Regions from separate parts of the Comamonas aquatilis genome, predicted to be linked through region 1. Evidence: riboswitches for the same ligand, from Rfam matches in the RefSeq annotation. Region 1 holds a riboswitch; the other holds the start of a gene.
The links. A riboswitch is a leader RNA that binds a small molecule or an ion and turns the genes downstream of it on or off. The one in region 1 is predicted to bind S-adenosylhomocysteine.

Region 1 (7,731 bases):
CCGCGGTCATTGATGCGAACCACCACGCTTTTGCCGGTCACAGCGCTGCGCACGCACACGCGGGTGCCGAATGGCAGCGTCTTGTGGGCTGCCGTCAATTCATTGAGATCGAAGCGCTCGCCGCTGGCGGTTTTGCGGCCATGGAACTGTTCGCCATACCAGGAGGCCTGGCCTTGCTGATCACTCTCGCGCGGAGGATTCAGCTCATATTTGTTGGCGTCTTCCGGCGTTTCGGAATGGTCTGCATCCGTAGGCTTGTTGGCCTTGATGCCCAAGCCTTTGTCGCGATACTGGCTGCGCGCATAAGCATCGGGCAGGGACTCGGAGACTCCGGCAGCTCCTGCGCGCTTGCCTCCCTTGATCGCGGCACGCGCGGAGGTTTGAGTCTGGCCGCTATCGACACCGGACTCGGGCGTGGGCGCACAACCGGCCAAAATGGCCGTGGCAGCACCCAAAACCCACCACTGACAACAACGCCATCGCGACAACAGAATGTGCATGGACGGGATCTCCTTGACTAGCTCAAGTGAGTGCCGCCCAAGACTGCACCGCCGGGCGTGTTGCGTTGTGCGCTTACAGCCCCAGTCGGTCGCAGATCTCCAGAGTGGCGACGCTCTGGTTCATCGTATAAAAGTGCAGCCCGGGAGCCCCCTGGCTGCGCAGTTGTTCGCAGAGATGGGTCACCACGTCCAGTCCGAAGGAACGGATGGAGGCAGTGTCATCTCCGAAGGCCTGCAGACGCAGGCGTATCCAGCGCGGGATCTCGGCGCCGCAGGCGTCCGAGAAGCGCATCAGCTGTGTGGAGCTGGTGATAGGCATGATGCCGGGTACGACCGGAACATCGACTCCCATGCCATTCACGGACTCTACAAACCGGAAATATGCGTCGGCATTGTAGAAGTATTGCGTGATGGCGGAATCTGAGCCAGCCCGTACTTTAGCGACAAATGCGTCCAGATCGGCGCGTGGGGACTTTGATTGCGGGTGAAACTCAGGGTAAGCGGCCACTTCTATATGAAACCAGTCACCGAATTCCTGTCGCACGAAAGCCACAAGATCGCTGGCGTAGTGGAACTCGCCACCCAGGCCGTAGCCGCTGGGCAGATCGCCGCGCAAGGCCACGATGCGCTTGACGCCCATGGCCTTGAGAGCGCTCAACTCATTGCGCACCGACTCATGCGTGGCACCGATACAGGAAAAGTGCGAAGCCGCGCTCACGCCTTCATTCTGGATATCCCCCACCATGGTGAAAGTGCCGGACTGAGTAGAGCCGCCGGCACCATAGGTGACGGAGCAAAACTGCGGCTTGCGCGCATACAGCGCCTGGCGCACGCCCACATGCTTGGCCGCGCCCTCGGGCGTCTTGGTGGGGAAAAACTCGAAGCTGATCGGAAAACTCATGGCGGTCTTGGTCTCTGAATCAAATCACGGGGTCAAATCACGAGTGCAATGCGCTGGGCTAAGAACGTTCAGCGTTCGTTGCGCTTTTTTTGCTTGGGGCGTGCAGGTCCTGGCTGGCCGAAGCTGTCGGCTTCAGGGTCCAGATTGATCACGCGCTCGTTGCGCTGCTCGCGCAGCGTGGTGCGCGATACGCGCTTGACTGCCGGCTTGGCGGGCGCCGCATCGGCAGGCACTTCAGGCGACGCTTGCACCTGGGCACCTTGCTGGGCATGGATAAAGAACTCATGGTTGCCGTCGCCACCTTCGATGGGCGAATCCAGCCACTTGAGCACCTTCAGGCCCAGGCCGTCCAGGCATTCGCGAATGCGCTGCTCGACTTCGGCGAACAGCGCCGCATCGCGCACAATGCCACCCTTGCCCACCTGGCCGGGTTGCAGCTCGAACTGGGGCTTGACCAGCATCAACAGATGGCCGTGAGGCTTGAGCAGGCGCACGACGGCCGGCAGCACCAGGGTCAGCGAGATGAAGGAGACATCGCCGGTCACGAAATCGAACTCGGGCGTCACATTCACATCGGCAAACTCGGCCTTGCGGCGGCGCTCGGTGGCAATCGTACCCTCCTCGCGGGCCTTGGTCTTGTTGGCGCGTTCGAGCTTGAACTTTTCAATGTCCTGCTCTTTGGCGTCTTCGCTGTCGTCGTACTCTTCGTCGATCAGACCGCCGTTGCGCATCCAGGCATAGGGCGCCACGGGCTGGGTGTCGTTGTCGTCTGCATCTTCTTCCCAACGCTCGGACAGTACTTCCTCGCAGGCATCGATCAGGCTCTCGGCCGTCATGGCGCGGGCGTTCAGCCCTTCCACGCAGATCACGCGCTCGTCGGCGCGCAGGCGATCATGCAACTGGCCGTGGCCCACATCCACGCCTATGACCTGGGTTGCACCTTGCTGCAGCAGACAGTCGGTAAAACCGCCGGTGCTCTGACCCACATCCAGGCAGCGCAGACCGGCCACCTTCAGGCCCGTGGCCAGCAAAGCGCCTTCCAGCTTGAGACCGCCGCGCGAGATGTATTTCGCCTCGGCCGCGTCCAGCAGCTGCAGCTCGGCACCCGCAGGAATCTCGTCACCGTTCTTGGCAACCTTCTTCCACGGCGCCAGAGGCGTCAAACGCCATTCCACACCCGAAGCAATCAGGCGCTGGGCCTGGGAGCGTGTGGAGGCATGACCGGCTTCCACCAAAAAAACATCTGCGCGCATAGCGTCGCTTCCTTTGAAACATCCAGCGCCGGGCACTGCGCAACAACACGCAGCGGGGCTTTGAGTAATGTATTTTTTGCAGCAGCTAACGCTTGACTGCATTGACTATCAGCATTGAACCTATCTGAAATTCAGACAAACCCAGCGCTGACAGCTATCAAATAAATGAGCCTGCACCGACTTCCGACAGCCGGTGCAGCAGCTACCGCGAATTAATAGCGGTAGGTTTCAGGCTTGTAAGGGCCTTCCTTCTTCACACCGATGTAGGCAGCTTGGGCATCGGTCAGCTCGGTCAGCATGGCGCCGACCTTCTTCAGGTGCAGACGGGCCACTTTTTCGTCCAGCAGCTTGGGCAGCACATAGACCTTGCCCACTTCGTAGGCGTCAGGGCGTGTGAACAGCTCGATCTGGGCGATGGTCTGGTTGGCAAACGAAGCGCTCATCACAAAGCTGGGGTGGCCGGTGGCGCAACCCAGGTTCACCAGACGGCCCTTGGCCAGCAGGGTGATCTTCTTGCCGTCCGGGAACTTGATCTGATCCACCTGAGGCTTGACTTCTTCCCACTCGTACTTCTCGATCGAAGCCACGTCGATTTCATTGTCGAAGTGACCGATGTTGCAGACGATGGCCTGGTCCTTCATGGCCACCATGTGCTCGTGGCGAATGATGTCCTTGTTGCCGGTGGTGGTCACGAAGATGTCGCACTTGTCGGCGGCATATTCCATGGTCACGACCTTGTAGCCTTCCATGGCGGCTTGCAGGGCGTTGATGGGATCAACTTCCGTCACCCACACCTGGGCGCTCAAAGCGCGCAGAGCCTGGGCGCAGCCCTTGCCCACGTCGCCGTAGCCGGCCACGCAAGCGACCTTGCCGGCGATCATCACGTCGGTGGCGCGCTTGATGCCGTCCACCAGCGATTCGCGGCAGCCGTACAGGTTGTCGAACTTGGACTTGGTCACCGAGTCGTTCACGTTGATGGCGCGGAACAGCAGGCTGCCGTTGGCCGACATCTCGTTGAGGCGGTGCACGCCGGTGGTGGTCTCTTCGGTCACGCCCAGGATCTGGGCCGACTTGCGGGTGTACCAGGTGGCGTCCACGGCCAGCTTGGCCTTGATGGCGGCAAAGACGATTTTTTCTTCTTCGCTGCCGGGGTTGGCCAGCACGGACAGATCCTTCTCGGCCTTCTGACCCAGGTGCAACAGCATGGTGGCATCGCCGCCGTCGTCCAGGATCATGTTGGGGCCTTCGTTTTCGGTGCCGGCGGCGCCGAATTCAAAGATGCTGTGAGTGTAGTTCCAGTAATCTTCCAGCGACTCGCCCTTGATGGCGTACACAGGAGTGCCGGTGGCAGCGATGGCGGCGGCAGCGTGGTCCTGGGTGGAGAAGATGTTGCACGAAGCCCAGCGCACGTCGGCGCCCAGGTCCTTCAGAGTCTCGATCAGCACGGCCGTCTGAATGGTCATGTGCAGCGAGCCGGTGATGCGCGCGCCCTTCAAGGGCTGGGCAGCAGCGAATTCTTCGCGGATGGCCATCAGGCCGGGCATTTCGGTTTCCGCGATGCGGATTTCCTTGCGACCCCAGTCGGCCAAGGTGATGTCGGTGATGGCCGAATCGGCAGGGTTGAAGCGAACAGCAGCGTTCATGGTTTTCTCCAAAAAATGAATGAAAAACCACGTTCAGCGGAAGAAGAGGGATAAGCCATCTCACCGCACAGAAAGCGTGGGTGAGCGTCGTTGCGGAATCGATAAATCGAAGGATCCGAGCCTCACGCCCCGCTGATGCCTAGCTCTTGGCCGGCTGGGGAACGCTGCAACGCTCCTCGGATGGACGGCAATTATAAGGGTATAGGCACAGAGAGTGTGTTGACGATCTCTACGCAGCCGCGTTGAGGCGCAATCGGGATGAGTTCGATGCGGTGTGGAGTAGATTGCACCGGGGTGCAAGCCAGCCGCAGCGCGAAGAAATCGCCCGATTTCGCCTCAACCCTTCGGGCCAGGGCCTTTGCGGGCGCTCTGCGGTGTTGCGGTCGCTTGCAAGGCAATAGCCTTGCTGCGCACCCGCGCCTAGCATCTCATCCCGCAAAGACACTGGCGCGGTGCCGAGGAGACCGTCAACACACTCTCATAACCCCACAATCCGGTAGCCCACTTGCAGTTCGGTCAACAGATGGCGGGGCTGGGCGGCGTCCACTTCCAGCTTCTGGCGCAGATTGGCCATGTGCACGCGCAGATAGTGGGGTCGGTCCAGGTATTCCGGCCCCCAGACCTGCAGCAGCAATTGCCTATGGGTCAGCACTCGGCCGTGTCCGGCAATCAAGGCTGCCAACAGGCGAAATTCAATCGGCGTCAGGTGAATGGAGGCATCGCCGCGCCGCACTTCATGGCTTGCCAGGTCCACGGTCACATCGCCAAAGCGCGCCAGGCTGCCGCTCCTGTCTCCGGCCGTGGATTGCTGGCGGCGGCGCAGCATCACGCGCAGGCGGGCCAGCAGCTCGGGAATGCCGAAAGGCTTGCTCAGATAGTCGTCGGCCCCGGCATCAAGGGCCGCCACTTTTTCTTCCTCACGCTCGCGCGCCGAAAGCACCAGAATCGGCAGCTGGCTCCAGCCGCGCAGCTCGCTGATCACGCTTTTGCCATCGGCATCGGGCAGACCCAGATCCAGCACCACGGCATCGGGCTGGCGGCTGGCGGCTTCGATCAGGCCGCGCTTGGCGGTGTCGGCCTCGAACACCTGCCAGCCTTCGTCTTCCAGTGCCAGGCGCACAAAGCGGCGGATGCTGGCATCGTCTTCAATCAGCAAAATACGGGGGGCAGCGTGGTTCATGTCTCAAAGCTCAATCTGGCAAAGCATTGTCGGCGCTATTCATCAATGGCCGGCTGATCCGGCACGGGCAGACGAATGGTGAACACGGTTCCAGGCCCCGGCTCCAGCGTTTCGGCCAGCAGGCTGCCGCCATGCACTTTCACAATGCGCTGCGCCAGCGTCAGTCCCAACCCCATGCCGGAGACGGCAGATTCGGTTTCGCCGCGTGTAAACGGCTCGAACAGCTGCACCGGCTCCACATGGGCGGGCAAGCCGGGGCCGGCATCCTCCACGGTGACCAGGCAGTCCGCGCCATCCAGCCGCGCAGCCACGGTAATCGGCGTACCCGGCGGCGTGTATTTGGCTGCGTTATCCAGCAGGTTCACCAGCACGCGCTCCATCAGCACGGCATCGATATGCAGCAGCGGCAAATCCACGGGCACATCGGTGCGCAGCACATGGGCCGCCAGGCGCTCGCGCATCTGCTGCAGGGCGCTGCCCACCAGCTCGTCCACCGGCAGCCATTCGCGCTTCAGATGCACGCCGCCTTGCTGCAGGCGTGCCATGGCCAGCAGGTTGTCCACCAGCTGCTGCATGGCCTGGGCCTGATTGCGTATCTGCACCAGCATATCGGCCGCAGGGCCGGCAGGCACATGGGGCAAGGCAGCCTGCGCCGCCCCCAGAATACCGGTCAGCGGCGTGCGCAAGTCATGCGACACGGCAGACAGCAAGGTGTTGCGCATGCGCTCCCCCTCCATGGCCACCTGGGTCTGCTGCGCCACCTGCACAAAGTGCACGCGCTCCAGCGCCAGAGATATCTGGCTGGCACAGGCGTCCAGCAGGCGGCGCTCCTCGGGTACGCGCAGGCGCTCGGGCTGACGCAGCTGCAGCGCCAGCACGCCGCGGGAGCGCACGGGCGCCATCAGCGGCACATACAGCGCAGCGGTGGCGGCCAAGGTGTCGGTTCCGTGGCCGGCCATCTGGCCATGCTCCATGCTCCAGCGGGCCACGCTGGTGTCGATCACGCCTTCGCTGCCACTGACAATATGCAGCTGTTCTTCGCTGTCCGGCAGCAACAGACCGGCCTGGGCATCGAAAACGCCGGCGATGGTGGACAAGGCAATCTGCGTGACCTGCTCCTGCGTGAGCGCACCCGACAGATCCCGCGCCAGTCGCGCCAGCGCACCGGCACGCCGCTCGCGCTCGGCCGCCACCCTGGCCTCGCGGCGCAGCCGCGCCATCAGTTGGCCGCAGACCAGGGCCACGCCCAGCATCAGGCAGAAAGTGAAGATGTATTGCGTGTCATTGACGCTGAAGGAATTGCGCGGCGGCACAAAGTAAAAATCGAACAGCAGCACCGACAGCAGCGCCGCCCAGGCCCCCGGCCCGCGCCCCCAGCGCAGCGAAGAGAGCACTACCACCAGCAGGAACAACATGACCACATTGGCCGGGTCAAACACCTCCAGCAACAGTGCGGCCAGGCCGGCAGCGGCAAAGCAGGCCAGCGTGACGCCCACATACCCCTTCCAGGAAAAACCACGGCTTGAACTGACAGGTTCCGGCGGAACGCTCTCGTTTCTGGAGCTATTGACCGACAACACCAGCACGTCCAGGCCCGGGTTGAGCAGAGCAATCTGCTCAGGCAGGCTGGGCCGCCGCCATGGCAGCCAGCGATTGAGGCGCTGCTGCACCCGTGCCAGCACCAGATGGCTGGCGTTGCGCTCACGCGCAAAGTCCACCAGCGCCTGCGCCACATCGGCACCGGGAATGGTGGCGGTATCCGCACCCAGGCGTGCCGCCAGCGCCAGCGTCTTGAGCACCGCTTCCTGCACGGGGCGCGGGCGGTGCTGGCGCTCGGGCGCATCCACATAGACCACCACCCACTCGGCCTCCAGCCGGCGCGCCAACCGCGCCACCTGTCGTACCAATGCGCCATCGCCGGCACGGCCACCAATGCCTACCAGCAGCCGCTCGCGTGCGGGCCAGACTTCGCCAATCGCGCGCTCGCGCCGGTAGTCGCGCATGTCTTCGTCCACGCGATCGGCCGTGCGGCGCAGCGCCAGCTCGCGCAAAGCCAGAAGATTGCCCAGGCGAAAGAAGTTGCGCGAAGCACGCTCGGCCTGCTCCAGCGGATAGACCTTGCCGGACTTGAGCCGCTTGAGCAGCTCTTCCGGCGGGATATCTACGACGATGACCTCATCGGCTTCATCGAAAATCTGATCCGGAACGGTCTCGTGCACCTGTATGCCCACGATGCCACCGACCACATCATTGA
Region 2 (7,731 bases), on a different contig from region 1:
GCGGCGGCAGCAACGCCATGGGCATCTTCACGGCCTTTCTGAACGACGCATCCGTGCACCTGGTGGGCGTGGAGCCTGCAGGCGAAGGCATTGACAAGCCCGGCCGCCATGCCGCGACCCTCTCGGTGGGCAAGCCCGGCGAGATTCACGGCATGAAGTGCTATGTGCTGGAAAACGCCGACGGCACGCCCGCCGCCGTGCACAGCATTGCCTCGGGCCTGGACTACCCCGGCGTGGGCCCGCAGCACAGCTATCTGAAGGACCTGGGCCGGGTGGACTACCAATCGGTGGACGACAAGGCCTGCCTTGACGCCTTCATGACGCTGTCGCGCGTGGAAGGCATCATCCCCGCACTGGAGAGCGCCCATGCCGTGGCCTGGGCCATACGCGAGGCACCCAAGCTGAGCCGCGATCAGCACATTCTGGTCAACCTCTCGGGCCGCGGCGACAAGGACGCGGATTACGTGGCCAAAAAGCTGGGGCTGTAACCACAGCGCCGAGAGACTCGCCCAGTGCGAAAAGCGGTAGCTCGGCGCTCTTGTCACCTTCACGCCGTCCGGCAGCCGCCAGACCCGGGCGATAAACAAGCACCAGCGGGGTCAGCCATGCGCTGACGCCGCAGATTCACGCCAGTGGCATGACTTTCAACGAAGTCGGCGCTGGCGCTGCTCTTGCGCGGCCATGGGTGCTGGTGCCCCGCGCTGAAGCCTTGCAGGCGAGCGGAGCCCATGCGCAACAGTCCATGAGCTGCGTGCTCGCGCCGCCATCCTTGCTCGCCCCAAAAAACCGGGCCCGGCTCGGACGCTTGCCCTGGCATTCACCGGTCTGAGTCCGGGAAAATCTGTCTTCAAGCGGATTTTTGCAACAGCGTCATGACAAAACATGAGCGCTTGATTTTCGTTATCAGGCGTGGACTGTCCATATAATTTTGCACTTTAACCGTCGGGGTGGGAAAAGGTAGCTATCGTTGGCACGCGCGATGCTTCCGATTCGATATTTAAGGATTTGCTATGGATAGACTGGGTGAAGAATTACAAGATTTCATGAATGGAATCGCAGCCAGCGTGGCTTTGATTCGTGTGAATGAAGATGGTTTGGCCGTCAGCTCTTGCAATGAGATATTCTTCGACATGATGGGGGCCAAAAGAAACTCCATTCATCGCTATCCATTTTCTCTAGAAACAATCGTCCCCAATTATGCAAGATGAGAGCTGCGTTTAGCCGTTATTAATTGCTTGGCTGATGGTGTTTCTCATGAGTTGGAGCAGGCCTATGATTTGAAAGATGGAACGCACTGGTGGCGTTTGTCTTTGAAGCCATTCAAGAAATCAGCCAACTCCGAAACGGCCGAAGGGGTTTTTCTCACCGGAATAGAAATCACAAAAAAAATGCTGCTGATGCATGATCTTGAAGTCAGCACATCACGTTTTCGGTCGGTTGTGGATGCCGCATACGATGCCATCATCACCATCGATCAGCAGCATCACATCACCTTGTTCAATCGGGCCGCAGAAGGCTTGTTCGGTTACGACCAGGAAGAAATGCTGGACCAGCCGCTGGAAGTATTGCTTCCTCCCGCGGCCCGCGAAGGTCACCGGGGATATGTGCATCAGTTTGCGCGTTCTCCAGTGCGCTCCAGACAAATGGACGAGCGAAACCGGATTTACGGACTTCATAAAGACGGAAGCCGCATCCCGGTAGAAATCGCCATCTCTAAAATCACCGTGAATGGGCTGGTGGAATTTACCGCGATTATCAGAGACATCACGGACAAGGTGCACCTGGTTGATCTTTTGCACCGCCAGGCGGCAGTCGATGATTTAACCGGACTGCCCAATCGCCGCGAATTCAATGATGTGGCCAGGAGCTTGTTTGAGACAGAAAATCCACTCTCCATACTAATGATGGATCTGGATAACTTCAAGCTGGTTAATGACACTTATGGTCATGAAGGCGGAGATGATGTGCTGAAAGCCTTTGCGTCCATCGCCCGTGAAACCATAGGAAAAGAACATATTGTCGCCAGACTTGGCGGGGAAGAATTTGTTGCCTGCCTGATTAATACGAATAAGGAAGAGGCACTTCAAATAGCAGAAAATTTAAGAAAGAAAATCTCTGACAGAGATTTTTCCTATTCTTGGCCAGAAGACAGAGCCATCCCCTTTACCTTGAGCATAGGCGTGGCCGTGAAAGGCACCAAAGACAGAGAGATGTCAAATTTGCTCAGAAGAGCCGATGAAGGACTGTATTTGGCCAAAGAGAACGGCCGCAACCGAGTCGAGGCGATTGGCTGATCTGGCCCGAGCTCAGACGGCTGCCATTGCATAAAGCCGTCTGAGATCAGAGCAAATCAGGCTTGCAGCCTCATGGCTGCAAGAAAAATCAAGCCAGATTCGGGGCCAGATACCGGCGCAGCTCCTCGATATCCATACCGCGACGCGCAGCCATATCGGCCAGCTGGTCTTCGCCGATTTCGCCCACGTTGAAGTAGGTGGCTTCGGGGTAGCCGATGTAAAAGCCGCTGACGCTGGAAGCGGGGTTCATGGCCAGGCTTTCGGTCAGCGTCATGCCGATTTCCTCGGCCTGCAGCGTCTTGAACAGGTCCCACTTGGCCGTATGGTCGGGGCAGGCCGGATAGCCTGGCGCGGGGCGAATACCCTGGTATTGCTCCTTGATGAGTTCCTCGTTGCTGAGGTTTTCATCGGCCGCATAGCCCCACAGGTCTTTGCGCACGCGCTGGTGCAGACATTCGGCAAAAGCTTCGGCCAGGCGGTCGGCCAGGGCCTTGAACATGATGCCGCTGTAGTCGTCCAGTGCGGCTTCAAACTCCCTGTCCTTCTTCTCGGCACCGATACCGGCCGTGACGGCGAACAGACCTGCATAGTCGGCGATGCCCGATTCCTTGGTGGCCACAAAGTCAGCCAGGCAGCGGCTGGGGCGCATCACGGGCCGGCCATCCGGGCCGTCAATCGCCTGCTTTTCGGTTTGCTGGCGCATCCCGTACCAGGTCATCAGCACCTGAGTTCGCGATTCGTCGGTGTAGAACTCGATGTCATCGCCCACGCGGTTGGCGGGGAACAGGCCCATCACGCCATTGGCCTGCAGCCAGCGGCCTTCGATGATTTTCTTGAGCATGGCCTGGGCATCGGCCTGCACCTTGCGCGCTTCCACGCCGACGATTTCGTCGTCGAGGATGGCGGGATAGGCACCTGCCAGGTCCCAGGTCTGAAAGAACGGACCCCAGTCGATGAACTGGGCAATCTCGGCCAAGTCAAAGTTCTTGAACACGCGACGACCCTGGGCACGCGGTGCCACGGGCGGGTGGGCGGCAAAGTCCACGGGCGTGGCATTGGCGCGGGCCTTTTCCAAAGGCCACAGCGGCGTCTTCTTCTTGTTGGCGTGCTGGGTGCGCACCTTGTCGTAGTCGGCCTGCACTTCCTGCAGATAGGCCTCCTTGTTCTCGCCCAGCAGGCTTTGCGCCACGCTCACGCTGCGCGAGGCATCGGGCACATACAGCACCGGGCCTTCGTACTTGGGCGCAATCTTCACGGCAGTGTGCACGCGCGAGCAGGTGGCGCCGCCGATCAGCAGCGGAATTTTCTTGATGCGGAAGTAGTCATCCTTGTGCATCTCGCCGGCCACGTACTGCATCTCTTCCAGGCTGGGCGTGATCAGGCCAGACAGGCCGATGATGTCGGCACCCTCGGCCTTGGCGCGCGCAAGGATTTCGTGGCAGGGCACCATCACGCCCATGTTGATGACTTCGAAGTTGTTGCACTGCAAGACCACGGTGACGATGTTCTTGCCGATGTCGTGCACATCGCCCTTGACAGTGGCGATGACGATCTTGCCGCGGCTGCTCACGTCCATGCCAGCGGCTTCCTGCTGGCGTTTCTCTTCCTCGATATAGGGCACGAGATGGGCCACGGCCTGCTTCATCACGCGAGCCGATTTCACCACCTGGGGCAGGAACATCTTGCCGGCGCCAAACAGGTCGCCGACCACATTCATGCCGTCCATCAACGGGCCTTCGATCACGTGCAGCGGACGGCCGCCGCCCTGGATCACGATAGCTTGATAAGCCTCTTCCGTATCTTCGGTAATGAAGTCGGTGATGCCGTGCACCAGGGCGTGCGACAGGCGCTCGCCCACGGTTCTGGGGTGCTCGGGCGTGCCGCGCCACTCCAGCTTTTTGCTCTCGTCCTTGGCACCGCTCTTGGCGCTGTCGGCCACTTCCACCAGACGCTCGCCGGCGTCGGGGCGACGGTTCAGCACCACGTCTTCCACGCGCTCGCGCAGCACGGGCTCCAGATCGTCGTACACGCCGACCATGCCGGCGTTGACGATGCCCATGTCCATGCCGGCCTTGATGGCGTGGTACAGGAACACGGTGTGGATCGCTTCGCGCACCGGATCGTTGCCGCGGAAGGAGAAGCTCACATTGGATACGCCGCCAGACACCTTGGCACCCGGCAGGTTCTGCTTGATCCAGCGCGTGGCTTCGATGAAGTCCACGCCGTAGTTGTTGTGCTCTTCGATGCCGGTGGCCACGGCAAAGATATTGGGGTCGAAGATGATGTCCTCGGGGGCAAAACCCACTTCGTCCACCAGGATGCGGTAAGCACGCTCGCAGATTTCGATCTTGCGCTCGAAGGTGTCGGCCTGGCCTTTTTCGTCAAACGCCATCACCACGGCGGCAGCGCCATAGCGCTTGACTAGTTTTGCGTGCTTCTTGAACTCGTCAACGCCCTCTTTCATCGAGATGGAGTTGACGATGCCCTTGCCCTGGATGCAGCGCAGACCGGCTTCGATCACCTCCCACTTGGAGCTGTCCACCATGATGGGCACGCGGGCGATATCGGGCTCGGAGGCGATCAGGTTCAGAAAGCGCACCATGGCGGCCTTGCTGTCCAGCATGGCCTCGTCCATGTTCACGTCGATCACCTGGGCGCCGTTTTCCACCTGCTGGCGGGCCACGGCCAGCGCTTCTTCGTACTGCTCGTTGAGAATCAGGCGCGCAAAGGCCTTGGAGCCGGTGACGTTGGTGCGCTCGCCCACGTTGACGAACAGCGTGTCCTCGCCGATGAACACGGGCTCCAGGCCCGACAGGCGCATGGGGGGCACGGAAGAAATAGCAGTGGCGGGGATTGCAGCAGACATCATGCTCACCTGTGTGAAAACCAGAATCAGAAATAACAGGTGAGCGCCGTTGTTGCGAAGCAGCCGGCATCAGAGCCCAGCTGCTGACCCCAAGCCTGACGCACTGGTTGAACATCAACCAGCTAGCTGCAGCGCTCCTTGGGGCGAAGCCCTGCATTTTATGTCCATGCAGCCAATCTGCACCATGTGCACAAGTGAATGCGCCTTAAACCGTCAAGAGCCTCAATCGAACCAATGTGCCTGACTCCCTGCACCGCAGTCCGATCGCCTCGGCTTATTGCATGAAACCCGCGCTTTATCCCTAAAACGCCAACATTCGCCCGGGACATATCGTCAATGACGAACGCAGTCGTCTGGTTTCAAGCATATTCGCCTCCTCGGTCACGTTGATGCCAGATGAATGCCAGTTGCGCGCGCAAACGGCGGCGGGCATGCTGACGGGATAAAAGCATCGATCCTATCTGTCTAGGCTCTGGCGAATGGAGCCAAGCCGCCACATGCTGCGACGCCGATGCACTGTTCAACCCAGAGTACAGACTCGACCTCAGGAATCACCGCCGCCCCTTGACGGCGGGTGCCGATTGGAGAAAACGCATGCACGTCACTTTTGGCGCGTACTACACCCTTATTTTTGCCGTGCTGGTGCTGCTGCTGGGCAAGCTGATGACGCGGCACATCCGCTTTCTGCGCAACTTCAACATCCCCGAGCCCGTCTCCGGCGGGCTGGTGGTGTCAATGAGCATTTTCCTGCTCCATGAAACCACGGGCCTGACCCTGGGCTTTGAGTCCAGCCTGCAAGATGCTTTCATGCTGGTGTTTTTCTCCTCCATTGGTCTGAGCGCCAACCTCTCCAAGCTGCGCGAAGGCGGCACGGCGCTGCTGGTCTTTCTGGGGCTGATCGCCGGCTTCATCTTTGCGCAGAACGTGGTGGGCGTGGGCCTGGCCACCTTGCTGGGGCAAGACCCGCTGATGGGTCTGGTCGCAGGCTCCATCACTCTGATCGGCGGCCATGGCACGGCCGGGGCCTACGGCGCGATGCTGGAGAACGAATACGGCCTCACCGGCGCCACGGCGCTGGGCATTGCCTGTGCCACCTTCGGTCTGGTGATTGGCGGTCTGCTCGGCGGCCCGCTGGCCAAGCGGCTGATCACCAGCCGCCAGCTGGCCCAGCCTCGCACCGAGGCCCAGCAGCTCAGTGTCGATGCGCCCGCCGTGAGCGAGGGCAGCGACGTGGCCAATTTCGAATCCTCCAGCAAGGCGCCGCGCCTGATCACGGCCGATGCTGCCGTGGAAACCCTGGCGCTGTTCGCCGGCTGCCTGGCGTTTGCCGAACTCATGACCTCGCTGACCCAGGGCGTCATCAAGCTGCCCACCTTTGTCTGGGCCCTGGGCGGCGGCGTGATCATCCGCAATACGCTGGACTATGTGTTCAACATCAAGGTCTTTGACCGGGCCATCGACGTCTTCGGCAGCGCGGCCCTGTCGATTTATCTGTCCATTGCCCTGCTGTCGCTCAAGCTGTGGGAGCTGACGGATCTCGCCGCGCCGCTAATGATCATCCTGCTGGTGCAGACCCTGCTTCTGGCCTCGTATGCGGTCTTTGTGACCTTCCGCGTCATGGGCAAAGACTACGACGCCGCCGTGCTGGCCGCCGGCCACTGCGGCTTCGGCATGGGCGCCACGCCCACGGCTGTGGCCAATATGCAGGCCTTGACCAACCAGTACGGCCCCTCGCACAAGGCATTCCTGATCGTGCCGCTGGTGGGGGCCTTCTTCATCGACATCATCAACGCCTTTTTGCTGCAGGGCTTCATCAGCTGGCTGCGCTGATTCCCGTCACCGCTCCCCAACGAAAAAAGCGTGCACCTTGACAAGGCGCACGCTTTTTTTGATAGCTACCTGCGCTTGACTATCAAGCGCTGCAGCCGGATTTTTTACTTGACTCAGGCCGACAGATTCTGGGCCGAGGCAGGCAGACCGAACAGGCGGTCAAACGCCCAGTTGAAGGCAAAGGTGTAGACCATGAAGAACACCAGCAGGCCGGCTTCCATCACCGTCGCCTGCCACAGCGAGACGTCGAACCACCAGGCCATGAGCGGGATGAGGACCAGCGCCAAGCCGCCCTCAAAACCAATCGCATGCACCACGCGGCGCAGCACGGAGCGGCCCTTGACGGCCTGGCGTGCTTCCCATTTTTCAAATAGGTGGTTGAAGCTCAGGTTCCAGCAGATCGCAATCACCGATGCGGCGACGGCCATGACGCTGGAGTCGCCGGCCTTCTGGCCAATGGCCATGAAGATCAGGCTGGAGACGGCGATAGCGATCGCCTCGTACAAGGAGACATAGATGATGCGGCGCTTGGGGCCTTGCAGACCCGTGGCCTTGCCCGGCGCGGCAGGCGCGGAGGCTTTGACAGAAGCATGAACAGTGTGAGCGGCAGAAGAAGAAGCGGATGCCATCGCGGAGGCTTGTTGAGACATGGGCCGCAGTGTATGTTCTGAAAACTGAAGATAAAAGTCATCTCCTTTCAATTTTCCTGATAGATAACGCCATGCCATTCGCTGCCGACCA

Region 2: it holds a riboswitch for S-adenosylhomocysteine, as region 1 does, so the genes downstream of both, metH (methionine synthase) here and ahcY (adenosylhomocysteinase) in region 1, are expected to answer to the same signal.

The regions. Positions count from the first base shown of each region.
Region 1 covers NZ_CBCSIW010000001.1:64,603-72,333, reverse strand. The annotation lists gene ACNAZA_RS00305 (septal ring lytic transglycosylase RlpA family protein) at 1-500, opposite strand, end outside; gene metF (methylenetetrahydrofolate reductase [NAD(P)H]) at 574-1,401, opposite strand; gene ACNAZA_RS00295 (TlyA family RNA methyltransferase) at 1,470-2,654, opposite strand; gene ahcY (adenosylhomocysteinase) at 2,867-4,297, opposite strand; S-adenosyl-L-homocysteine riboswitch at 4,373-4,481, opposite strand; gene kdpE (two-component system response regulator KdpE) at 4,776-5,477, opposite strand; gene ACNAZA_RS00280 (DUF4118 domain-containing protein) at 5,513-7,731, opposite strand, start outside.
Region 2 covers NZ_CBCSIW010000009.1:39,648-47,378, forward strand. The annotation lists gene trpB (tryptophan synthase subunit beta) at 1-488, shown strand, start outside; gene ACNAZA_RS12575 (hypothetical protein) at 1,011-1,208, shown strand; gene ACNAZA_RS12580 (GGDEF domain-containing protein) at 1,236-2,294, shown strand; gene metH (methionine synthase) at 2,383-5,160, opposite strand; S-adenosyl-L-homocysteine riboswitch at 5,195-5,306, opposite strand; gene gltS (sodium/glutamate symporter) at 5,755-6,990, shown strand; gene ACNAZA_RS12595 (PACE efflux transporter) at 7,104-7,532, opposite strand; gene ACNAZA_RS12600 (LysR family transcriptional regulator) at 7,712-7,731, shown strand, end outside.